DNA from 2 places in the Amphibacillus xylanus NBRC 15112 genome. Region 2 is predicted to be linked to the other one. Evidence: a T-box and tRNA genes for the amino acid it is inferred to sense, from the RefSeq annotation. Region 2 holds a T-box; the other holds one or more tRNA genes.
The links. A T-box is a leader RNA that pairs with one kind of tRNA and senses whether it is charged. The one in region 2 lies ahead of thrS (threonine--tRNA ligase), so its partner is inferred to be a tRNA-Thr.

Region 1: it encodes a tRNA-Thr, which carries the amino acid that the T-box ahead of thrS (threonine--tRNA ligase) is inferred to sense. The anticodon was not compared.

The regions. Positions count from the first base shown of each region.
Region 1 covers NC_018704.1:91,465-103,679, reverse strand. The annotation lists rRNA gene AXY_RS00530 (23S ribosomal RNA) at 1-1,757, opposite strand, end outside; rRNA gene AXY_RS00525 (16S ribosomal RNA) at 2,247-3,816, opposite strand; tRNA gene AXY_RS00520 (tRNA-Ala) at 3,920-3,995, opposite strand; tRNA gene AXY_RS00515 (tRNA-Pro) at 4,020-4,096, opposite strand; tRNA gene AXY_RS00510 (tRNA-Arg) at 4,101-4,177, opposite strand; tRNA gene AXY_RS00505 (tRNA-Leu) at 4,181-4,269, opposite strand; tRNA gene AXY_RS00500 (tRNA-Gly) at 4,315-4,389, opposite strand; tRNA gene AXY_RS00495 (tRNA-Leu) at 4,408-4,492, opposite strand; tRNA gene AXY_RS00490 (tRNA-Lys) at 4,500-4,575, opposite strand; tRNA gene AXY_RS00485 (tRNA-Thr) at 4,597-4,672, opposite strand; tRNA gene AXY_RS00480 (tRNA-Val) at 4,676-4,751, opposite strand; rRNA gene rrf (5S ribosomal RNA) at 4,756-4,868, opposite strand; rRNA gene AXY_RS00470 (23S ribosomal RNA) at 5,057-7,979, opposite strand; rRNA gene AXY_RS00465 (16S ribosomal RNA) at 8,374-9,943, opposite strand; gene lysS (lysine--tRNA ligase) at 10,343-11,824, opposite strand; gene AXY_RS00455 (helix-turn-helix domain-containing protein) at 11,974-12,186, opposite strand; gene folK (2-amino-4-hydroxy-6-hydroxymethyldihydropteridine diphosphokinase) at 12,138-12,215, opposite strand, start outside.
Region 2 covers NC_018704.1:993,070-1,005,284, forward strand. The annotation lists gene polA (DNA polymerase I) at 1-667, shown strand, start outside; gene mutM (DNA-formamidopyrimidine glycosylase) at 681-1,511, shown strand; gene ytaF (sporulation membrane protein YtaF) at 1,602-2,225, shown strand; gene coaE (dephospho-CoA kinase) at 2,265-2,864, shown strand; gene AXY_RS04885 (hypothetical protein) at 3,009-3,404, shown strand; gene nrdR (transcriptional regulator NrdR) at 3,427-3,897, shown strand; gene AXY_RS04895 (replication initiation and membrane attachment family protein) at 3,960-5,285, shown strand; gene dnaI (primosomal protein DnaI) at 5,308-6,237, shown strand; gene ytxC (sporulation protein YtxC) at 6,375-7,175, shown strand; T-box leader at 7,233-7,460, shown strand; gene thrS (threonine--tRNA ligase) at 7,528-9,477, shown strand; gene AXY_RS12255 (hypothetical protein) at 9,585-9,923, shown strand; ribosomal protein L20 leader region at 9,967-10,095, shown strand; gene infC (translation initiation factor IF-3) at 10,269-10,772, shown strand; gene rpmI (50S ribosomal protein L35) at 10,806-11,000, shown strand; gene rplT (50S ribosomal protein L20) at 11,043-11,402, shown strand; gene AXY_RS04935 (DUF1294 domain-containing protein) at 11,483-11,737, shown strand; gene AXY_RS04940 (VTT domain-containing protein) at 11,811-12,215, shown strand, end outside.

The DNA of each region.
Region 1 (12,215 bases), 900 kb from region 2:
AGCACCCCTTCTCCCGAAGTTACGGGGTCATTTTGCCGAGTTCCTTAACGAGAGTTCTCCCGCTCACCTTAGAATTCTCATCTCGCCTACCTGTGTCGGTTTGCGGTACAGGCACCTGTGTCCTGGCTAGAGGCTTTTCTTGGCAGTGTGGAATCAGAAACTTCGGTACTATATTTCCCTCCCCATCACAGCTCATGATTAATATCAGACGGATTTGCCTATCTGACTCACTCACTGATTGGGCGTGCATTTCCATCAGCACGCTTTTCTTATCCTCCTGCGTCCCCCCTTCGCTCGTAACGGTCACGAGGTGGTACAGGAATATCAACCTGTCATCCATCGCCTACGCCCTTCGGCCTCGGCTTAGGTCCTGACTAACCCTGAGTGGACGAGCCTTCCTCAGGAAACCTTAGGCATTCGGTGAAGAAGATTCTCACTTCTTTTTCGCTACTCATACCGGCATTCTCACTTCTAAGCGCTCCACCAGTCCTCTCGGTCTGACTTCTCTGCACTTACAACGCTCTCCTACCATTGATCGAAGATCAATCCGTAGCTTCGGTGATACGTTTAGCCCCGGTACATTTTCGGCGCAGCGTCACTCGACCAGTGAGCTATTACGCACTCTTTAAATGGTGGCTGCTTCTAAGCCAACATCCTGGTTGTCTGTGCAACGCCACATCCTTTTCCACTTAACGTATACTTTGGGACCTTAGCTGACGGTCTGGGTTGTTTCCCTCTCGACTATGAACCTTATCACCCATAGTCTGACTCCCAAGTCTATATCTCTGGCATTCGGAGTTTGACTGAATTCGGTAACCCGATGAGGGCCCCTAGTTCAATCAGTGCTCTACCTCCAGGATACGTATCTTGAGGCTAGCCCTAAAGCTATTTCGGAGAGAACCAGCTATCTCCGTGTTCGATTGGCTTTTCACCCCTACCCACACCTCATCCCCGCATTTTTCAACATACGTGGGTTCGGGCCTCCAGTCAGTGTTACCTGACCTTCACCCTGGACATGGGTAGATCACACGGTTTCGGGTCTACGACCTTCTACTATATTCGCCCGTTTCAGACTCGCTTTCGCTGCGGCTTCACCTTTTCTGGTTTAACCTTGCAGAAAATCGTAACTCGCCGGTCCATTCTACAAAAGGTACGCCGTCACCCATTAACGGGCTCCGACTACTTGTAAGCACACGGTTTCAGGTACTATTTCACTCCCCTCCCGGGGTGCTTTTCACCTTTCCCTCACGGTACTGGTTCACTATCGGTCACTAGGGAGTATTTAGCCTTGGGAGATGGTCCTCCCGGATTCCAACGGAATTTCACGTGTTCCGTCGTACTCAGGATACACATCGGAGGTGATGATCTTTCCACTACAGGGCTGTTACCTTGTATCGCGGACCTTTCCAGATCGCTTCGTGTAAATCGTCACTTTGTAACTCCTAATGATGTGTCCTACAACCCCAGTAAGCAAGCTTACTGGTTTGGGCTAATTCCGTTTCGCTCGCCGCTACTCAGGAAATCGCTTTTGCTTTCTCTTCCTCTGGGTACTTAGATGTTTCAGTTCCCCAGGTCTGCCTCATTTAACCTATGGATTCAGTTAAATGTACTACTCCATTACGAGTAGTGGGTTCCCCCATTCGGAAATTCCCGGATCAATGCTTACGTACAGCTCCCCGAGACATATCGGTGTTTGTCCCGTCCTTCGTCGGCTCCTAGTGCCAAGGCATCCACCGTGCGCTCTTTCTTACTTAACTAAAGTTGAACTTTTTATTGCTTCACAGTAAAAAAGACTTTTGGTCTTACTTTGTTTAAAAGTTTGATTTGATGTCTTGTCATACAGCTCGTGTTCAATCCTCATCAATAAGGAATGTTCACTTACTGTTTATTCTTATCTAGTTTTCAAGGTACAATTCCACACGGATGTGGTGACTTCTGTGTTGTCACAAATGTTTTCGATGGGGCGAGTAATCGCAGTCCCACGGATGTGACGATTTTAACAGAAGATCCTTTGAGAGATTGATCTCTCAAAACTGAACCAAACAACTGAATTGTTAAGTCAGCCCGTAGGGCTGTTCCTAGATCAGTCTAGCTCCGACGCCTTATCGACTAGCAGATTTCGAATGCCTTCCTACGATAAGTCAATATCGATTCACTTACGTTCATCGTATTTCCTTTATCTCGTCAGGCCTTCTCCAATCTGTACGTCGATGAGCAAGGCGTCTCCACTTCCTGATTTTCCTTAGAAAGGAGGTGATCCAGCCGCACCTTCCGATACGGCTACCTTGTTACGACTTCACCCCAATCATTGGCCCCACCTTCGGCGGCTGGCTCGCTAAAAGCGTTACCTCACCGACTTCGGGTGTTGCTAACTCTCGTGGTGTGACGGGCGGTGTGTACAAGACCCGGGAACGTATTCACCGCGGCATTCTGATCCGCGATTACTAGCGATTCCGGCTTCATGTAGGCGAGTTGCAGCCTACAATCCGAACTGAAAATGGTTTTATGGGATTGGCTCCACCTCGCGGTTTCGCAGCCCTTTGTACCATCCATTGTAGCACGTGTGTAGCCCAGGTCATAAGGGGCATGATGATTTGACGTCATCCCAACCTTCCTCCGGTTTGTCACCGGCAGTCAACTTAGAGTGCCCAACTGAATGCTGGCAACTAAGTTCAAGGGTTGCGCTCGTTGCGGGACTTAACCCAACATCTCACGACACGAGCTGACGACAACCATGCACCACCTGTCACCGCTGTCCCCGAAGGGAAAGCTATGTCTCCATAGCGGTCAGCGGGATGTCAAGACCTGGTAAGGTTCTTCGCGTTGCTTCGAATTAAACCACATGCTCCACCGCTTGTGCGGGTCCCCGTCAATTCTTTTGAGTTTCAGCCTTGCGGCCGTACTCCCCAGGCGGAGTGCTTAATGCGTTAACGCCAGCACTAAGGGGCGGAAACCCCCTAACACCTAGCACTCATCGTTTACGGCGTGGACTACCAGGGTATCTAATCCTGTTCGCTACCCACGCTTTCGCGCCTCAGCGTCAGTTACAGACCAGAGAGTCGCCTTCGCCACTGGTGTTCCTCCACATCTCTACGCATTTCACCGCTACACGTGGAATTCCACTCTCCTCTTCTGTCCTCAAGTTCTCCAGTTTCCAATGACCGCTTGCGGTTGAGCCGCAAGATTTCACATCAGACTTAAAGAACCGCCTGCGCGCGCTTTACGCCCAATAATTCCGGACAACGCTTGCCCCCTACGTATTACCGCGGCTGCTGGCACGTAGTTAGCCGGGGCTTTCTCGTTAGGTACCGTCAAGGTACCACCCTATTCGAATGGTACGTGTTCTTCCCTAACAACAGAACTTTACGATCCGAAGACCTTCTTCGTTCACGCGGCGTTGCTCCGTCAGACTTTCGTCCATTGCGGAAGATTCCCTACTGCTGCCTCCCGTAGGAGTCTGGGCCGTGTCTCAGTCCCAGTGTGGCCGATCACCCTCTCAGGTCGGCTACGCATCGTTGCCTTGGTGAGCTTTTATCTCACCAACTAGCTAATGCGCCGCGGGCCCATCTATAAGTGATAGCTTGCGCCATCTTTTATCCTCTTGTCAGGAGACAAAAGGTTTTATCCGGTATTAGCTCACGTTTCCGTAAGTTATCCCAGTCTTATAGGCAGGTTGCCCACGTGTTACTCACCCATCCGCCGCTCGATCCATTAAACGTCACTCCGAAGAGATCTGTTTAATTTCACGCGCTCGACTTGCATGTATTAGGCACGCCGCCAGCGTTCATCCTGAGCCAAGATCAAACTCTCAATAAAATTGATAGAGTTACGATTAACTCAATTTTGAAGCACTAGCTTCTTCTTACTTGTTTTTCTTAACATCTTTCGTTGTTTGGATTCAGTTTTCAAAGAACAAAAATGGTGGAGCCTAGCGGGATCGAACCGCTGACCTCCTGCGTGCAAGGCAGGCGCTCTCCCAGCTGAGCTAAGGCCCCACAATTAAAAATTATTGTGTTAAATGGTCGGGAAGACAGGATTCGAACCTGCGACCCCTTGGTCCCAAACCAAGTGCTCTACCAAGCTGAGCTACTTCCCGTAAATGGCGCGCCCGAGAGGAGTCGAACCCCTAACCTCTTGATCCGTAGTCAAGCACTCTATCCAATTGAGCTACGGGCGCTTATGGTGCCGAGGACCGGAATCGAACCGGTACGGTAGTTACCTACCGCAGGATTTTAAGTCCTGTGCGTCTGCCAGTTCCGCCACCCCGGCAAGGATATGTTTTTAATCACCTGGCAAACTAAATGATTAAATCCTTGGAGCGGAAGACGGGATTCGAACCCGCGACCCCCACCTTGGCAAGGTGGTGTTCTACCACTGAACTACTTCCGCGTATATATTAAATTATTTTGGTGCGGGTGAAGGGATTTGAACCCCCACGTCGTAAGACACTAGATCCTAAGTCTAGCGCGTCTGCCAGTTCCGCCACACCCGCGTGTGGATGGTGAGCCATGAAGGATTCGAACCTTCGACCCTCTGATTAAAAGTCAGATGCTCTACCGACTGAGCTAATGGCTCATCTATAATGAGTTGTTAGAATGGTGCCGGCCAGAGGACTTGAACCCCCAACCTACTGATTACAAGTCAGTTGCTCTACCAATTGAGCTAGGCCGGCATATGGTGGAGGATGCAGGGCTCGAACCTGCGACCCCCTGCTTGTAAGGCAGGTGCTCTCCCAGCTGAGCTAATCCTCCGTATGCTTGGCGACGTCCTACTCTCGCAGGCAAAAACCAACTACCATCGGCGCTGAAGAGCTTAACTTCTGTGTTCGGTATGGGAACAGGTGTGACCTCTTCGCTATTGTCACCAGACATATTATTTTCAAGGACAAGATATATTATATTCACTTTTCCGAATAAAAGCAAGTGTTTTTTAAAAGTTTTTTTAAAAGTTTCTTCTTCTATTCACTTCGTGAAAATATATCCTGAAAACTAGATAAGAAATGCACCTGACAAGTGTCATCAAATTCAATGCTGAACAGTCGCTTTCGCTTTTTGTTTTAGTTAAGTCCTCGATCGATTAGTATTCGTCAGCTTCACATGTCACCATGCTTCCACCTCGAACCTATCTACCTCATCGTCTCTGAGGGATCTTACTCTAAAAGATGGGAAGTCTCATCTTGAGGGAGGCTTCATGCTTAGATGCTTTCAGCACTTATCCTTTCCATACGTAGCTACCCAGCCATGCTCCTGGCGGAACAACTGGTGCACCAGCGGTATGTCCATCCCGGTCCTCTCGTACTAAGGACAGCTCCTCTCAAACTTCCAAACGCCCACGACGGATAGGGACCGAACTGTCTCACGACGTTCTGAACCCAGCTCGCGTACCGCTTTAATGGGCGAACAGCCCAACCCTTGGGACCGACTACAGCCCCAGGATGCGATGAGCCGACATCGAGGTGCCAAACCTCCCCGTCGATGTGGACTCTTGGGGGAGATAAGCCTGTTATCCCCGGGGTAGCTTTTATCCGTTGAGCGATGGCCCTTCCATGCGGAACCACCGGATCACTAAGCCCGACTTTCGTCCCTGCTCGACTTGTAGGTCTCGCAGTCAAGCTCCCTTCTGCCTTTACACTCTATGAATGATTTCCAACCATTCTGAGGGAACCTTTGGGCGCCTCCGTTACTCTTTAGGAGGCGACCGCCCCAGTCAAACTGCCTGCCTGACACTGTCTCCGAACCGGATAACGGTCCTGGGTTAGAAGGTCAACACCATCAGGGTGGTATCCCACCGGCGCCTCCACGTAAGCTAGCGCTCACGCTTCTTTGGCTCCCACCTATCCTGTACAAATGGCATCAACATTCAATATCAAGCTACAGTAAAGCTCCACGGGGTCTTTCCGTCCTGTCGCGGGTAATGCGCATTTTCACGCATAGTATAATTTCACCGGGTCTCTCGTTGAGACAGTGCCCAAGTCGTTGCACCTTTCGTGCGGGTCGGAACTTACCCGACAAGGAATTTCGCTACCTTAGGACCGTTATAGTTACGGCCGCCGTTCACTGGGGCTTCAGTTCAACGCTTCGTACCAAAGGTACTAACGCATTCCCTTAACCTTCCAGCACCGGGCAGGTGTCAGCCCCTATACTTCGCCTTGCGGCTTCGCAGAGACCTGTGTTTTTGCTAAACAGTCGCTTGGGCCTTTTCACTGCGGCTTCTTCTAAAAGAAGCACCCCTTCTCCCGAAGTTACGGGGTCATTTTGCCGAGTTCCTTAACGAGAGTTCTCCCGCTCACCTTAGAATTCTCATCTCGCCTACCTGTGTCGGTTTGCGGTACAGGCACCTGTGTCCTGGCTAGAGGCTTTTCTTGGCAGTGTGGAATCAGAAACTTCGGTACTATATTTCCCTCCCCATCACAGCTCATGATTAATATCAGACGGATTTGCCTATCTGACTCACTCACTGATTGGGCGTGCATTTCCATCAGCACGCTTTTCTTATCCTCCTGCGTCCCCCCTTCGCTCGTAACGGTCACGAGGTGGTACAGGAATATCAACCTGTCATCCATCGCCTACGCCCTTCGGCCTCGGCTTAGGTCCTGACTAACCCTGAGTGGACGAGCCTTCCTCAGGAAACCTTAGGCATTCGGTGAAGAAGATTCTCACTTCTTTTTCGCTACTCATACCGGCATTCTCACTTCTAAGCGCTCCACCAGTCCTCTCGGTCTGACTTCTCTGCACTTACAACGCTCTCCTACCATTGATCGAAGATCAATCCGTAGCTTCGGTGATACGTTTAGCCCCGGTACATTTTCGGCGCAGCGTCACTCGACCAGTGAGCTATTACGCACTCTTTAAATGGTGGCTGCTTCTAAGCCAACATCCTGGTTGTCTGTGCAACGCCACATCCTTTTCCACTTAACGTATACTTTGGGACCTTAGCTGACGGTCTGGGTTGTTTCCCTCTCGACTATGAACCTTATCACCCATAGTCTGACTCCCAAGTCTATATCTCTGGCATTCGGAGTTTGACTGAATTCGGTAACCCGATGAGGGCCCCTAGTTCAATCAGTGCTCTACCTCCAGGATACGTATCTTGAGGCTAGCCCTAAAGCTATTTCGGAGAGAACCAGCTATCTCCGTGTTCGATTGGCTTTTCACCCCTACCCACACCTCATCCCCGCATTTTTCAACATACGTGGGTTCGGGCCTCCAGTCAGTGTTACCTGACCTTCACCCTGGACATGGGTAGATCACACGGTTTCGGGTCTACGACCTTCTACTATATTCGCCCGTTTCAGACTCGCTTTCGCTGCGGCTTCACCTTTTCTGGTTTAACCTTGCAGAAAATCGTAACTCGCCGGTCCATTCTACAAAAGGTACGCCGTCACCCATTAACGGGCTCCGACTACTTGTAAGCACACGGTTTCAGGTACTATTTCACTCCCCTCCCGGGGTGCTTTTCACCTTTCCCTCACGGTACTGGTTCACTATCGGTCACTAGGGAGTATTTAGCCTTGGGAGATGGTCCTCCCGGATTCCAACGGAATTTCACGTGTTCCGTCGTACTCAGGATACACATCGGAGGTGATGATCTTTCCACTACAGGGCTGTTACCTTGTATCGCGGACCTTTCCAGATCGCTTCGTGTAAATCGTCACTTTGTAACTCCTAATGATGTGTCCTACAACCCCAGTAAGCAAGCTTACTGGTTTGGGCTAATTCCGTTTCGCTCGCCGCTACTCAGGAAATCGCTTTTGCTTTCTCTTCCTCTGGGTACTTAGATGTTTCAGTTCCCCAGGTCTGCCTCATTTAACCTATGGATTCAGTTAAATGTACTACTCCATTACGAGTAGTGGGTTCCCCCATTCGGAAATTCCCGGATCAATGCTTACGTACAGCTCCCCGAGACATATCGGTGTTTGTCCCGTCCTTCGTCGGCTCCTAGTGCCAAGGCATCCACCGTGCGCTCTTTCTTACTTAACTAAAGTTGAACTTTTTATTGCTTCACAGTAAAAAAGACTTTTGGTCTTACTTTGTTTAAAAGTTTGATTTGATGTCTTGTCATACAGCTCGTGTTCAATCCTCATCAATAAGGAATGTTCACTTACTGTTTATTCTTATCTAGTTTTCAAGGTACAATTTTTTAGAGAGTTTTTGATCTCTCAAAACTGAACCAAACAACTGAATTGTTAAGTCAGCCCATAGGGCTGTTCCTATGATGTCCAGCTTAGTCATCCAACGACTAGTAAACTTCCTTCACCTCCGTACGATAAGTCAACATCAACTCACTTGCGTTCGTTGTGTTTCCTTTATCTCCTTCGGTTCAGTCCAGTTTATACGTCGTTAAACAGATGCCTTCGCCTTTCATTATCCTTAGAAAGGAGGTGATCCAGCCGCACCTTCCGATACGGCTACCTTGTTACGACTTCACCCCAATCATTGGCCCCACCTTCGGCGGCTGGCTCGCTAAAAGCGTTACCTCACCGACTTCGGGTGTTGCTAACTCTCGTGGTGTGACGGGCGGTGTGTACAAGACCCGGGAACGTATTCACCGCGGCATTCTGATCCGCGATTACTAGCGATTCCGGCTTCATGTAGGCGAGTTGCAGCCTACAATCCGAACTGAAAATGGTTTTATGGGATTGGCTCCACCTCGCGGTTTCGCAGCCCTTTGTACCATCCATTGTAGCACGTGTGTAGCCCAGGTCATAAGGGGCATGATGATTTGACGTCATCCCAACCTTCCTCCGGTTTGTCACCGGCAGTCAACTTAGAGTGCCCAACTGAATGCTGGCAACTAAGTTCAAGGGTTGCGCTCGTTGCGGGACTTAACCCAACATCTCACGACACGAGCTGACGACAACCATGCACCACCTGTCACCGCTGTCCCCGAAGGGAAAGCTATGTCTCCATAGCGGTCAGCGGGATGTCAAGACCTGGTAAGGTTCTTCGCGTTGCTTCGAATTAAACCACATGCTCCACCGCTTGTGCGGGTCCCCGTCAATTCTTTTGAGTTTCAGCCTTGCGGCCGTACTCCCCAGGCGGAGTGCTTAATGCGTTAACGCCAGCACTAAGGGGCGGAAACCCCCTAACACCTAGCACTCATCGTTTACGGCGTGGACTACCAGGGTATCTAATCCTGTTCGCTACCCACGCTTTCGCGCCTCAGCGTCAGTTACAGACCAGAGAGTCGCCTTCGCCACTGGTGTTCCTCCACATCTCTACGCATTTCACCGCTACACGTGGAATTCCACTCTCCTCTTCTGTCCTCAAGTTCTCCAGTTTCCAATGACCGCTTGCGGTTGAGCCGCAAGATTTCACATCAGACTTAAAGAACCGCCTGCGCGCGCTTTACGCCCAATAATTCCGGACAACGCTTGCCCCCTACGTATTACCGCGGCTGCTGGCACGTAGTTAGCCGGGGCTTTCTCGTTAGGTACCGTCAAGGTACCACCCTATTCGAATGGTACGTGTTCTTCCCTAACAACAGAACTTTACGATCCGAAGACCTTCTTCGTTCACGCGGCGTTGCTCCGTCAGACTTTCGTCCATTGCGGAAGATTCCCTACTGCTGCCTCCCGTAGGAGTCTGGGCCGTGTCTCAGTCCCAGTGTGGCCGATCACCCTCTCAGGTCGGCTACGCATCGTTGCCTTGGTGAGCTTTTATCTCACCAACTAGCTAATGCGCCGCGGGCCCATCTATAAGTGATAGCTTGCGCCATCTTTTATCCTCTTGTCAGGAGACAAAAGGTTTTATCCGGTATTAGCTCACGTTTCCGTAAGTTATCCCAGTCTTATAGGCAGGTTGCCCACGTGTTACTCACCCATCCGCCGCTCGATCCATTAAACGTCACTCCGAAGAGATCTGTTTAATTTCACGCGCTCGACTTGCATGTATTAGGCACGCCGCCAGCGTTCATCCTGAGCCAAGATCAAACTCTCAATAAAATTGATAGAGTTACGATTAACTCAATTTTGAAGCACTAGCTTCTTCTTACTTATTTTTTCTTAACATCTTTCGTTGTTTGGATTCAGTTTTCAAAGATCAATTGTTACTGCCTTCGTTTGCGACAGCTTTTATATTATATACTGACTGCCGTTCAAATGTCAACAACTTTTTTAAAAAACTTTTTTAATTTTTGCTGACCAATTTTGGCGACTTGATTAATATAACACGATAATTTCACTTCGTCAACACTTTTTTAAAAATAAAATAAGTTCCTATTTGTAATTAGATTTATGAGTGTAGCGCCATGGCCTCTTTCATTATCTTCCCCTTACAATAGGAACTTATTACTCAAATTTCAAATTTACTAAAATAATTATATATTTATAGAAGAACTTATCTTATTTACTTTTCATTTGTGGGAAAAGTAATACATCACGTATAGATGGTGAGTTCGTTAATAACATTACTAAGCGGTCAATACCTATACCTAATCCACCTGTTGGTGGCATACCATATTCAAGTGCTTCTAAGAAGTCCTCATCCATTTCATGTGCTTCGTCGTTTCCTTGCTCTCTTTCTTTAACTTGCGCTTCGAATCTCTGTCTTTGATCAATTGGGTCGTTTAATTCAGAGAACGCATTCGCATGTTCACGACGAACAATAAACAATTCGAAACGATCAGTGAAACGTTCATCCTCTTTATTCTTTTTAGCTAAAGGTGATATTTCAACAGGGTGTCCATATACAAATGTTGGTTGCACCAAATGTTCTTCAACTTTTTGCTCGAAGAATTCATTGACAATGTGTCCGAATGTCATCATTTCATTAATTTCTACATTATGTTTTTTCGCTAGAGCTCTTGCTTCATCATCTGTCATCTTCGGCCAGAAATCTACGCCGGTAAATTCTTTTATAATATCAACCATGTGGACTCTCTTCCAACCTGGTTTTAATTCAATCATATCATCTCCGTACTGAACTGTAGTAGAGCCTGTTACTTCCTCTGCAATATGAGCGACCATATTTTCAACTAAACTCATGATATCTTCATAATCGGCATATGCTTGGTAAAGTTCAATCATTGTAAATTCAGGATTGTGTCTCGTTGATACACCTTCATTTCTAAAGACTCGCCCAATCTCATAAACACGTTCCATTCCACCAACAACTAAACGCTTCAAGTGTAACTCGATCGCTATACGCATATAAAGATCAATATCAAGTGTATTGTGATGTGTGATAAACGGTCTAGCAGATGCTCCACCCGGGATATTGTGCATCATCGGTGTTTCTACTTCTAAGAAACCAGCATTATCTAGGTAACGGCGCATTGATTGAATAATCTTGCTTCGCATAATAAAAGTTTCCTTGCTGTCGTGATTTGTAATTAAATCAAGGTATCTTTGACGATAGCGTTGCTCTACATCTTTTAATCCGTGGAATTTTTCAGGCAACGGTCGTAAGGATTTTGTCAACATAGTGAAAGAAGTTACTTTCACTGATAATTCTCCTACGTTCGTTTTGAACAATTCACCTGATACACCAATTATATCTCCTAAGTCCGCTGTATTAAATAGCTCATAAGCGTCTTCCCCGATTTCATCTTTACGAACATATATTTGAATCTGTCCACTAAAATCTTGGATATGAGAGAAACCTACTTTTCCTTTTCCACGTTTAGTCATAATCCGTCCAGCGATTGTAACGTTTACCGCCTTCTCTTCAAGTTCCTCTTTTGACAGCTCGTTATATTGTTCTACTAGCTCATTTGCCATATGGGTACGTTCAAATTTATCTCCAAAAGGATCGATCCCTTTAGCGAGCATATCATTCATTTTATTTCTTCTAACCCGCATATGCTCATTTAATTCTTCTGACATAATTTCTTCACTCCGATTCTAGATTATCTTCTTATATAATATTGTTCATTAGTTTACCATAGCATACCATCATTATCTAACCTTTTTAACTAATTAAAATATGGCTAATTTTACTAATTGCGTTAACAAGGGATCGTCAATTATGGTTTTCATTTTTCATGAGGTGGTTCAAGTTCCACAAGAGGTACACCAAGAGTCTCAACTGTTCTTTCTAAAAATTCCTTAGTTGGTTTTCGCTTTCCACGTTCAATTTCCCCAACAATAGATAATGAAACGCCTATTGCATCTGAGAATTCAACCTGAGTATAGCCTTTTAACTTTCGGTAAGCTTTGATCCGTCTTCCCCATCTTTCTTGATCCATTTAACGACACCTCTTTTTTCTTCATTTGT
Region 2 (12,215 bases):
ACAAATTGAATTAAGAGTATTAGCTCATATTGCTAATGACGAGAAGCTAATTGAAGCATTTAAATCAGATCGTGATATCCATACTCAAACTGCGATGGATGTCTTTAATGTTACAGCAGATGAAGTTGATAGCTTAATGCGTAGACAAGCTAAAGCCGTTAACTTTGGCATCGTTTATGGAATTAGTGATTATGGCTTATCACAAAACTTAAAAATCACTCGAAAAGAAGCGCAAGCATTTATCGATCAATACTTTGTTAGCTACCCTGGAGTTAAACAATATATGGATGATATTGTTCATAAAGCAAAACTTGATGGCTATGTGACGACATTGATGAATCGACGACGTTACTTACCTGAGATCACGAGCCGAAACTTTAATCAACGTAGTTTTGCTGAGCGTACCGCAATGAATACGCCAATCCAAGGAAGTGCAGCTGACATTATTAAGAAAGCAATGATCGATTTAGATCATGCATTAAAAGCCGGGAATTTTGAAGCACGCTTATTACTACAAGTTCATGATGAGTTAATTATTGAAGCGCCAAGAGAAGAAGCAGACAAATTGTTAGAGCTAGTACCGAAAGTAATGACTGAAACGGTCACATTAAATGTGCCGCTTAAAGTTGATGCTTCACAAGGCGAATCATGGTACGACGCTAAATAGAAAGGAAATAGTTATGCCAGAATTACCAGAGGTCGAAACAGTTAGACAAACATTATTAAAACTAGTTAAAGATGAAGTGATTACATCAGTTGATGTGTTTTGGCCAAAGATTATTAAAAAACCAGATGATGTATCAATCTTTAAACAGTTACTAATCGGTCAATCAATCAAGGATATTAACCGAAAAGGGAAATTTCTAATTTTTGAACTAGATCACTATTCATTAGTATCTCATCTACGTATGGAAGGAAAGTATGGTATTTATCCTAAAGAAGCAATTAAGGACAAGCATACACATGTGATCTTTAATTTTGAGAGTGGAAGATCACTACATTATCATGACGTTAGAAAGTTTGGGACGATGCACCTTTTTAACAAGGGCGAGGCTCACCTTGAACTGCCACTTGCGAAGGTTGGTCCAGATCCTTTTGAACCCGGGTATTTATTTGAAGATATTTATCCAAAAATCAAAAAAAGCTCACGAGCGATTAAAAATATTTTACTCGATCAAACAATTATTTCAGGGTTGGGCAATATTTATGTTGATGAGACATTATTTAGAGCAAAAATCCATCCACTACGTCAAGGTACATCATTATCTGAAACAGAAGTTCAATTCATTTTAAAAGAAGCAAAAGATACACTAAGAGAGGCTGTCAAGCAAGGTGGAACAACGATCAGAAGTTATACAAATAGTTTAGGTGAGATCGGGTTATTCCAACAAGAGTTATACGTCTACGGTCAGACAGGTGAGCCATGTAAGACTTGTGGTTCAGAAATCGAGAAATTTAAAGTCTCAAACCGTGGTACCCATATTTGTCCTAGCTGTCAACTCATTTCTTAGTCAATCAAGACTCACACCTTTTTTCATCCACCCATATACTATTTCGAGTTAAGTTATTGTACTTAAGACTTGAAGGAGTTGTGGGTGGAGATGATTGAAATATTCTCCTTATTATTTTTAGGAATCGCAGTTAGTATCGATTGTTTTATGGTTGCTTTTAGCTATGGATTAAAAAAGATGACTCTATCTAAACCGATGATACTCGTTATCGGTATTTGTTCAGGATTAGCTTTTGGAATAGCGATGCTTGCTGGTCAATTATTATCATTATTGATAAATGAAACATTGATTACATTTATCGGTGCCATATTATTGATCGGTTTAGGTATATATAATCTCGTCTCATTTGATCAACCGAAACAAACAGTTGAAAAACAGTATAATATTGAACTTAAACGGTTAGGAATTGTAATAAGTATTTTGAAAAAACCAGTCTTAGCTGACCTTGATCAGTCTGGAGATATTACTGGTTTAGAAGTTGTTTGGTTAGCAATGGCGTTATCAATAGATGCAAGTGCTGCAGGACTAGGTGCTTCACTTGTAGGAATCGATTTAACCGCAATCATTTTTATTATTTTTATGACGGCAACATTTTTAGCTATTGGACTATACATTGGAAGAAAGTTTGCCAAAGAAGAATTAGCTCCATGGGTTCGCTATATTCCTGGTATTTTACTAATTATCATTGGAATAAGTCGTTTTTGGATTGGCTAAGAATAAATTTACCGTAATTATATTTATGTAGGTGATAAAATGACAAAGGTTCTTGGTTTAACTGGAAGTATTGCGACTGGCAAAAGTACTGTTGCTCAACTTTTTATCCGTGAAAATATTCCGATTATTGATGCTGATCAGATTTCACATCAAGTAATCGAACCAAATCAGCGCGCATATCAACAAGTATTGCGTGCATTTGGCGATGATATTTTATCAAGTGATCAAAAAATTAATCGCAAGAAATTAGCCGAATTAATTTTTAACGATAAAGCAAAACGTGACTTACTTAATCAAATTGTTCATCCAATTATAATTGATCAATTAATCGAGGAAAGGGATCGATTGATTAGTGAAGGACATGCGCTCGTTGTACTTGATATTCCTTTATTGTACGAGCTTAACTTAACTAATTTAGTCGATAAAGTTATTGTCGTTTACACGACACGAATGACACAACTTGACCGATTAATGAATCGAGATCAATTGACCAAATTAGAAGCAGAACAAAGAATTAATTCACAGATTTCAATAGAAGAGAAGAAGCAAAAAGCAGATTATGTGATTGATAATAATGGCACCAAAGAAGTGACAGCTGAACAATTTGAACAGCTTTTAAATAGTCTCAAAACAGATTAAATCTTACTAAGTATTAAGATGTAACCGGTTTTACTAAAAATATCGTATTTATCATGAATTGATGCTATAATTAGAACTAGACTATTATACTTATACTCGGTAAATACTTGTTTTACAAATTATTATATTAATGGGGTGTCATACATGGGATTTAAGGAAACACTGAATAAATATTTTAATAATCATTCAGAATCTAGAGATAATCATTGGGACAAGAATTTAAGAACGAAATACTATCGAACAACAAAAGATAAAGCATTTGATACAGTACTTCGCTATTTTAGACAACTTCCAAATTGCGAAATTAACTCAGAATCAGAAAAACATGGTGAAATTAGTATTAACTATAAAGGCAAGCGACGTGCCTTTATTATTGTTACCATCATTATGGTCAAGCCGTATAGAACTGCAGTAGACTTTTCAATTACGACAGAAGGCGGCCTATTTGACTTAGGGTTTAGTCATAATTTAATCCCTAAACTATATAAAGCTTTATCAAAAGAATTACAAGAACTAGATCAACAAGAACAAATCTATTAATTAAAGGTGGGAATGAAAGAATATGCGCTGTCCAACCTGTCAAAATAAGAATACCCGTGTTTTAGATTCTCGTCCAATTGAAGAAGGGGACGCGATTCGAAGACGTCGTGAATGTGAAGAGTGTAGCTATCGATTTACAACTTTTGAACGCATTGAAGAAATGCCATTAATCGTCGTGAAGAAAGAAGGCGTTAGAGAGGCGTTTAGTCGTGAGAAGTTAATTCGAGGCTTAATTAAAGCTTGTGAGAAAAGACCAGTATCTCATGAACAATTAAAACAACTGGCTATAGATGTCGAGAGAGAATTACGTAGTAGAGGCTCTGCTGAGGTAGAAAGTAAAGATGTCGGAGAGCTTGTAATGGATCATTTGGCTCAAATTGACGAAGTTGCTTATGTTCGTTTTGCATCTGTCTATCGCCAATTTAAAGACATTAATGTCTTTTTAGATGAACTAAAAGAAATTATGAATTATTCGAATAAAAAAGATAAATGAGCCATATAGGCTCTTTTTTCTTTGTGCTATAATAGAGTCAACATTAATAAAGGAGGCATACCATGCACCAATCAATTGGGAAAATACTCCCCTCTGATCATTTCACAATTATTAACCAGTGTTCAATTACAGATGATCACTATCAAGCACTCTATCAATTGTATCAACCGATTATTGGTGTGGATGCAACGGCGCTTTACGTTACTTTATATCATCTTATTCAAGCGAATCAAAAGCATAGCCACCATCATTTAATGCAACTACTAGATCGACCATTGACAGTCATCTATCAAGCTCGGTTAAAATGTGAGGCAATTGGCTTGATTCATACATATAAACATGAACTGGAGCACGGTTCGATTTATCACTATCAATTAAATGAACCACTTAAAGTTAAACAATTTTTAAAGCATGATTTATTAACGCAATTATTACGTCATCAAATTGGCCGAATTAAATATCAGGCAATTAAAGAATCTGTTAGTTCAATTTTTGAAGTTCAAGATAAAAATCAGCTAGGCAAAAACGTAACAGCTCAATTCTCTGATGTGTTTAAATATGACGGTGCAGCACAATCATTTGTAAAAATTAATCAAGAAGAAGAAACACAAGCAGAGCCTAATGTTCAGCATCATAACATTGACTGGAAGTGGCTAGAGAAGAGCCTAGCTGATCGAATGTTACCAGTAGAAAGAATTTTAACTGATGACAATATTAAATTAATAGAGCAAATGGGCGGGCTTTATCAGTTATCGACAACGCAACTCGATAAAGCAATCCAATGGGCGCTTACGAGTCAGCATGATTTAAATCGTGAAGAATTTAAGAATGCCTGTCTCGATTTAGTTGAAACATTGCCTGCACAACAAGTGAATATCGTTAATCAGAGAGAACGAATTAAGACGACTGATCAAGAACCGAAGAAATCAAAAAGAGATTTATTTGTTGAACGAATGGAGACAATTAGTCCAAAAGAATTGTTAGAAGATTTATCCAGTGGTCGTCAAGCATCTCAACAAGATCTAAAAATGATTGCTAATATTATGGATGCACAAGGACTTGAGCCGGGCGTTATGAATGTTTTGATTCATTACGTAATGCTTAAAACAGATATGAAATTAACTCGTTCCTATTTAGAGAAAATCGCAAGTCATTGGTCACGGAAAAATGTTAAAACAGTCCAACAAGCGATGACTTTAGCAAAATCAGAAAATAATAAATACCAACAATGGGATCAGAAAAAACAAACAAACTATGGTCAAAGACGAAAGAGTCAAGAAGTCGTGCCTGAATGGTTTAAGAATCGTAAGAAAAAAGAAGATAGTCAACCAGCCGAAGTTACAGCAGATATTGATCAAATTTTACAATCTTTCAAAAATAAAAACTAAACTGAGTAGAGGTGAATAAGCCGTGGAATCCATACAAGCATCTTTAAAGAAGTGGATGAAGGACAATGCGTCATTTCAAGACGTTTATCAAAAAATGCGTACTGATATAATCAATGATCCAGAAATTCAGCAAATCCTGCAAGCTAATCCTCAATTGGATCAGGAATCAATTGATCGACAATTAATTAAACTGTACGAATATCAATCACAAAATAAGGATTGTACTAATTGTCCGGAAAATGGATGTTCAAACAATATTTTACCAGGCTACAAACCACGATTAGAAGTGGACGGGAAGCATATCCATGTTAGCTATGAAAAATGTAAATATACGATAATTAGAGAAGCACAGCAAGAGAGAGCATCACTTATCAAAAGCTTATATATGCCTAAAGATATTCTCCACGCCTCAATTGCAAACATTCACGGTAATGATTCAGCAAGACACCGAGCAATTGTTGAGATATCAAGGTTTTTAAATGAAGCTGGTGAGAAGCTTCCTCAAAAAGGGCTGTATTTCTACGGTCCCTTCGGCGTTGGAAAAACATACTTCCTCGGCGCCATTGCAAATGAATTAGCGGATCGTGGGATTGAATCGATGTTAATTTACATGCCTGAATTTGTCCGAGAAATTAAATCATCGATTAAAGATGATTCAATTAGTGAAAAGATTGATCAATTCAAAAAGGTATCAGTTTTGATGTTAGATGATATTGGTGCAGAGTCAATTTCTGCTTGGTTTAGAGATGAAGTATTAGGCTCAATTTTACAATATCGCATGATGGAAGGATTACCAACATTCTTCAGTTCAAATTATTCACTCAGCCAACTCGAAAAACATCTTTCAACAACTACAAGAGGTGACATTGAACAGGTTAAAGCAGGAAGAATTATTGAACGGATTCATCAATTAAGTATTCCTGTTGAAATTAATGGTGAAAGTCAACGATAAGCTTAGATTTTATTTAGTTAATAGGTGGGGGATTCGTTAATCTCGTCCACCTATTTTAATATCAACCGATATTTAATCATTTTTTTAAAATAACATCCATACAATATAACAGTGTTAGAAGAGATGGATGTGATTAAATGGTGAAAATTAAATTTGATCATGAACTTGACCTAACGATGTTTAAAGACAAGCTGATTAAAGAGCAGCGAATGTGGCGAGTACTAGATGATCAAAAGTTAGAAATTCTTGATCAGGATCATGATAAAACGAGTCAGATGTTAACCCAAATGTTTTATTCTGTTGATCTAAAACCGATGCTTATCGAGATTTTGATCAATCAATATTTTTATTATGATTTTGATGAAATGAATGCAATTTTATCCTTTGCAGCACAAATGCTCTTAACTGACCAATATCGAGATGTAACTTTCTTATCAGACTTAAGAGCAACAATGCAACAGTACTTTACTGTTGATCCAGATCAATCATTCTTCTACTATGATAAACAAAAGCATATATTTTTTGAGCAAGCAGGTTGGTTGTTAGAGGAAGTCGTAGCACGGTCGATTGATGAAAAGAAACAAGAAGAACGTTACCAAGTATTTTTAGAATCGCTTAGGGAGTACGTGAGGGCACGAGATAAGGGACCACTTTGTTTTGTTAAGTGGAGAAATGGTGAAGGAGATATTTATCATGAAAATGGGCATTATTACACAAAAGAAGAACTAAATCGAAAAGTATTAGAAACACCCATTCATATCTACCAATTTGCTCAAAACGAACAGAAGCTCAGTCCTTTTCTGGCACTTAATCCAAGACAAATATTAGTTTATCCAGACAATGAAACGGATCCTGTACTTATATCACTTCAAAACATATTTGATGAACGTCTAGTCATGATTCACAATCACACATTTCCGTTTGAAAATCAAACTTAATAGTTTGACTTGATTTTTCATAATTAAACCTTTATAATCTAAAGCATAATTTGATAACGATAAGTTATGATAAGGACATGATTATTAGTCTGATGTTCAAAAGAGAGGGAAGTCGTGCTGAAATCTTCCTGTTCAATCTACTAATAGTTACCACCTTTGAACTCCATTTTTGAACATAATAGTAGAAAATGGCGTCACTCTACGTTACAGAGCCTATGAGCCAAACAATGGTATGACTTTGTTTGGGAACGAGGGTGGAACCACGAGTTAATGCTTGTCCCTTTGCGTATGACGCAGAGAGATAGGCTTTTTTTATTGCACAGATTTTTATAAATAAAGGAGCGTACACAGAATGGAAAATCAAATTTTAATTACATTTCCTGACGGAGCACAAAAGGCGTTTCCAAAAGGAACAACAGGAGAAGACATTGCACAATCAATTTCTCCAGGTTTAAGAAAGCAAGCTTTAGCAGTAACACTGGACCAAGTGTATTACGATTTAAAAACACCACTACCAGGAGATGGTGAAATCGCGATTATTACAAATAAACAACCTGAGGGCTTAGAAATCATGCGTCACTCAGCAGCCCACGTAATGGCACAAGCGATTAAACGCTTGTATGGCCATGATGTCAAACTTGGTGTAGGTCCAACAATTGAGGATGGTTTTTATTATGATTTTGATTTAGACCAATCATTAACACCAGAAGATTTACCTAAGATTGAAAAAGAAATGCAACGTATTATTGATGAAAATCTTGAAATTAGACGAGTTGAAGTGAGCCGTGCTGAAGCGGAGAGACTTTATCGTGATGAAGGCGATAACTTAAAGCTAGAACTACTTGAAGCTATTCCAGAAGATGAGACAGTAACGATTTATGAGCAAGGTGAATTTTTCGACCTTTGCCGTGGTGTACACGTCCCATCAACGAGCAAAATCAAAGTATTTAAGCTATTGAGTATTTCAGGTGCGTACTGGCGTGGAGATAGTAATAACAAAATGCTTCAGCGTATTTATGGAACAGTCTTTAATAAACAGGCTGATTTAGATGAATACTTGCGCTTACGTGAAGAGGCTAAAGAGCGTGACCATCGTAAATTAGGTAAAGAATTAGGTCTATTTACTGTATCACAAAAAGTAGGTCAAGGATTACCAATTTGGTTACCAAAAGGAGCTACAATTCGCCGTATTATTGAGCGCTATATCGTTGATATTGAAGAAAAACTAGGCTATGATCACGTTTATACACCTGTTTTAGGTAGTGTAGAGCTATATAAAACAAGTGGACACTGGGATCACTATAAAGATGATATGTTCCCAACATTAGAAATGGATAACGAAGATCTTGTGCTTCGTCCAATGAACTGTCCACACCATATGATGGTATACAAAAATCAACTGTACAGCTACCGTCATTTACCAGTTAGAATTGCTGAACTTGGTATGATGCACCGTCATGAAATGTCAGGTGCACTTGCAGGTTTACAACGTGTACGTGCGATGACTTTAAATGATGCACATATTTTTGCTAGACCAGATCAGTTGAAAGAAGAATTTATTCGAGTTGTAGAGCTTGTTCAAAATGTTTATCGTGACTTTGGCATTGAAGACTTCTACTTCCGTTTATCATATCGTGACCCAGAAGATAAAGAGAAATATATCGATAATGATGAAATGTGGGAAATGGCACAAGCAACATTAAAAGAGACAATGGAAGAAATGAATTTGGAGTATGTTGAAGCTGTAGGAGAAGCGGCATTCTATGGTCCGAAGCTTGATGTACAAGTAAAAACTGCGCTAGGTAAAGATGAAACATTATCAACAGTTCAACTAGACTACCAGGCTGCAGAACGCTTTGACTTATCATATATTGGTGAGGATGGTCAAGAACACAGACCAGTTGTTATTCACCGTGGAATTGTAGGAACGATGGAACGTTTCGTTGCTTTCTTAATTGAAGAGTATAAGGGAGCTTTCCCAACATGGTTAGCACCTGTTCAAGCACGCATTATTCCTGTTTCCAATGAAGCCCATGCTGACTATGCGAAGAAGGTTGAAGATGCACTTCGCATGGCGGGGATGCGTGTTGAGGTTGACTTACGTGATGAAAAGATGGGTTACAAAATTCGCGAAGCGCAAACTGAGAAATTACCATTCGCTTTAGTTGTTGGTGATAATGAGGTAGAAGCTGGTGCTGTTAATGTTCGTCGCTATGGTAAGAAAAAATCAGAAACCTTAAGCCTTGATGCTTTTATCGCAATGGTTAAAGAAGAAATTGAAACAAAATCAAGAAATAATTAAATTTAAGTGGAACTGCCCTTGATTAAGGGCGGTTCTATTTTGTTTGTTTGTTGTCCCTCTGTTTTACGTATGTTATACTATAACTAATTGGGAGTGGAGGGAATTTGATGAAAAACACTAAAGTCATTTGTGAAAAGTGTAATGGTGTTGTAGAATCAGGTGAAGACCTTGTGACAACGACGCTATTTTTACCAGTTGTCGCTTACCATGAAGATTGTTTTGTCGATCACTTAAAAGGTAGTCGAGGCTTTATCCTATCAGGTGTTCCAATTAACGGACTTTATTCAAATATTACTACTATATTGTGTGTTATCCTTGCTATTATCAGTCTTGTGTTTTTTGAAAGTATGGCGATTCTGTTTTTTGCAAGTTTAATTCCAATTGCCTATCGTCTATACTCTTATTTTATTTATGAACGTCCTTTAAAAAACCTTGACAATCATTAAATAGAGTGTTAAGATAATCTAGTGTGAAATTTAAATATGATCAATTGACAAGTAGAGGCACCCGCTTCTCGCCTGTTCGACACATCAAGTAGTTGCCAGGTTATTTAACAGTCGTTATTCTGATTAAACAGGATAAGTGTGGGTGCATTGGTACCGACACTTTTTTTATTTGATTTTATTCAAATAAGAGAGGATAGCATGTTTCGACATGAAACAAACCGTGACGTAAATATGCTTATTTTATCAGAGAATCACACTTAAATGGTCGGATGACTACACTTTAAATTTTTGTCAATCATCACACGTTTTAAATATTCTCGGAGGTGAATGGCTATTAGCAAAGAAATGAACGTTAATGAGGGGATTCGTGCACGTGAAGTTCGTTTAATTGATTCAAATGGGGATCAACTAGGTGTTAAATCTCGTCAAGAGGCTTTAGAGATTGCTGCAACTCGTAACTTAGATCTTGTATTAGTTGCACCAAACGCTAAGCCACCTGTATGTCGCATCATGGACTACGGAAAATATCGCTTTGAACAACAGAAGAAAGATAGAGAAGCACGCAAGAAGCAAAAAGTTATTAACATTAAAGAAGTTCGTTTAAGTCCTGGTATTGAAGATCATGACTTTAATACAAAACTTCGTAATGCACGCAAGTTCTTGGAAAAGGGAGATAAAGTTAAAGTATCAATCCGATTCAGAGGACGAGCAATCACGCACAAAGATCTTGGACGTGATGTGCTAGAGCGTATGGCTGAAGCATGTAATGACATTTCAACTGTTGAACAAAAGCCGAAAATGGAAGGTCGCAGCATGTTCTTAATGCTTGCACCAACAAATGATAAATAAGTTTTATTTTGATGTTTTTAAGGAGGAACAACTATGCCAAAAATGAAAACACACAAGGGCACACAAAAACGTTTTAAAAGAACAGCTTCTGGAAAGCTAAAACGTGCTCAAGGTTATACAAGTCACTTGTTTGCAAATAAATCACAAAAACAAAAAAGAAAACTACGTAAAAATGCGCTCGTTTCTAAAGGCGATCAAAAGCGCATTGATCAAATGTTACCAAGATAATACTGAAGATTGGTTTTTGGTTATATATAGGAGGGAATTATTATGGCACGTGTTAAAGGTGGAACAGTTACACGCAAGCGTCGTAAACGTATATTAAAATTAGCTAAAGGTTACTATGGTTCAAAACATAGTCTATTTAAAGTAGCAAAACAACAAGTATGGAAATCAGGTCAATACGCATATCGTGACCGTAAGCAGAGAAAACGCGACTTCCGTAAATTATGGATCGCACGTATTAATGCTGCTGCACGTCTAAACGATATTTCATATAGCCGTCTAATGCACGGTTTGAAATTAGCAGGTATTGAAGTAAACCGTAAGATGCTTGCAGAACTAGCTGTTTCTGATGCAGCTGCATTCACACAATTAACGGAGCAAGCTAAAGCAGCATTAAATAAATAATAAACTTAAGAGTTGTTTTCTTATCTAAGAGACAACTCTTTTATTTTTATAAAAAAATGATCGTAAAAATGAGGATTGAAATGAAAAAAATATATATGTTGCTTATCATCATCAATCTATGCAGTTTAATCATTATGAAGGTGGATAAGTCACGGGCGAGAAATAATCAGTGGCGCATCCCTGAAATGAACATATGGCTCATTAGCTTACTCGGAGGTTCAGTTGGTACATATATTGGAATGAAGCTTTTTCGTCATAAAACAAAACACTTATCATTTAAAATAGGCATTCCGTTATTGATTTTAATTCAAGCATTGACCTTAATTATGCTATAATAATCTTTAACTGATCATAAACGATAAGCGTTTTTCATAAATATAACCGAAAGGGAGAGGAGGCCAAAATGAAATGGACCAAATCGAACAATATATTGAATTTTTACGTAATACGCATATATTAATTGCACCGTTATTGTTTATTGTTCTTCATGGCGTTCGATCAATATTTTTCATACCTGTTATTGCAATTTGTATCGCAGGTGGAATGATATTTGGTATCATTCCTGGCATCATCCTATCTATTATTGGGTTATTATTATCTAGTATTATTTTTTATGCAATGGCGAAAAAAATGCCCTTCCTAACTAATCGACTAATGAAAATGAAATCAAAAATAAAAACAAATGACAAACAATTAACAGTCGGTCAAATTACAATCTTAAGATTAATACCGTTTATTCATTATCATTTGTTATCATTTTTACTATACGAATCGACCGATGACTTTCAATCGTATGTCAGTGCATCATTTTAT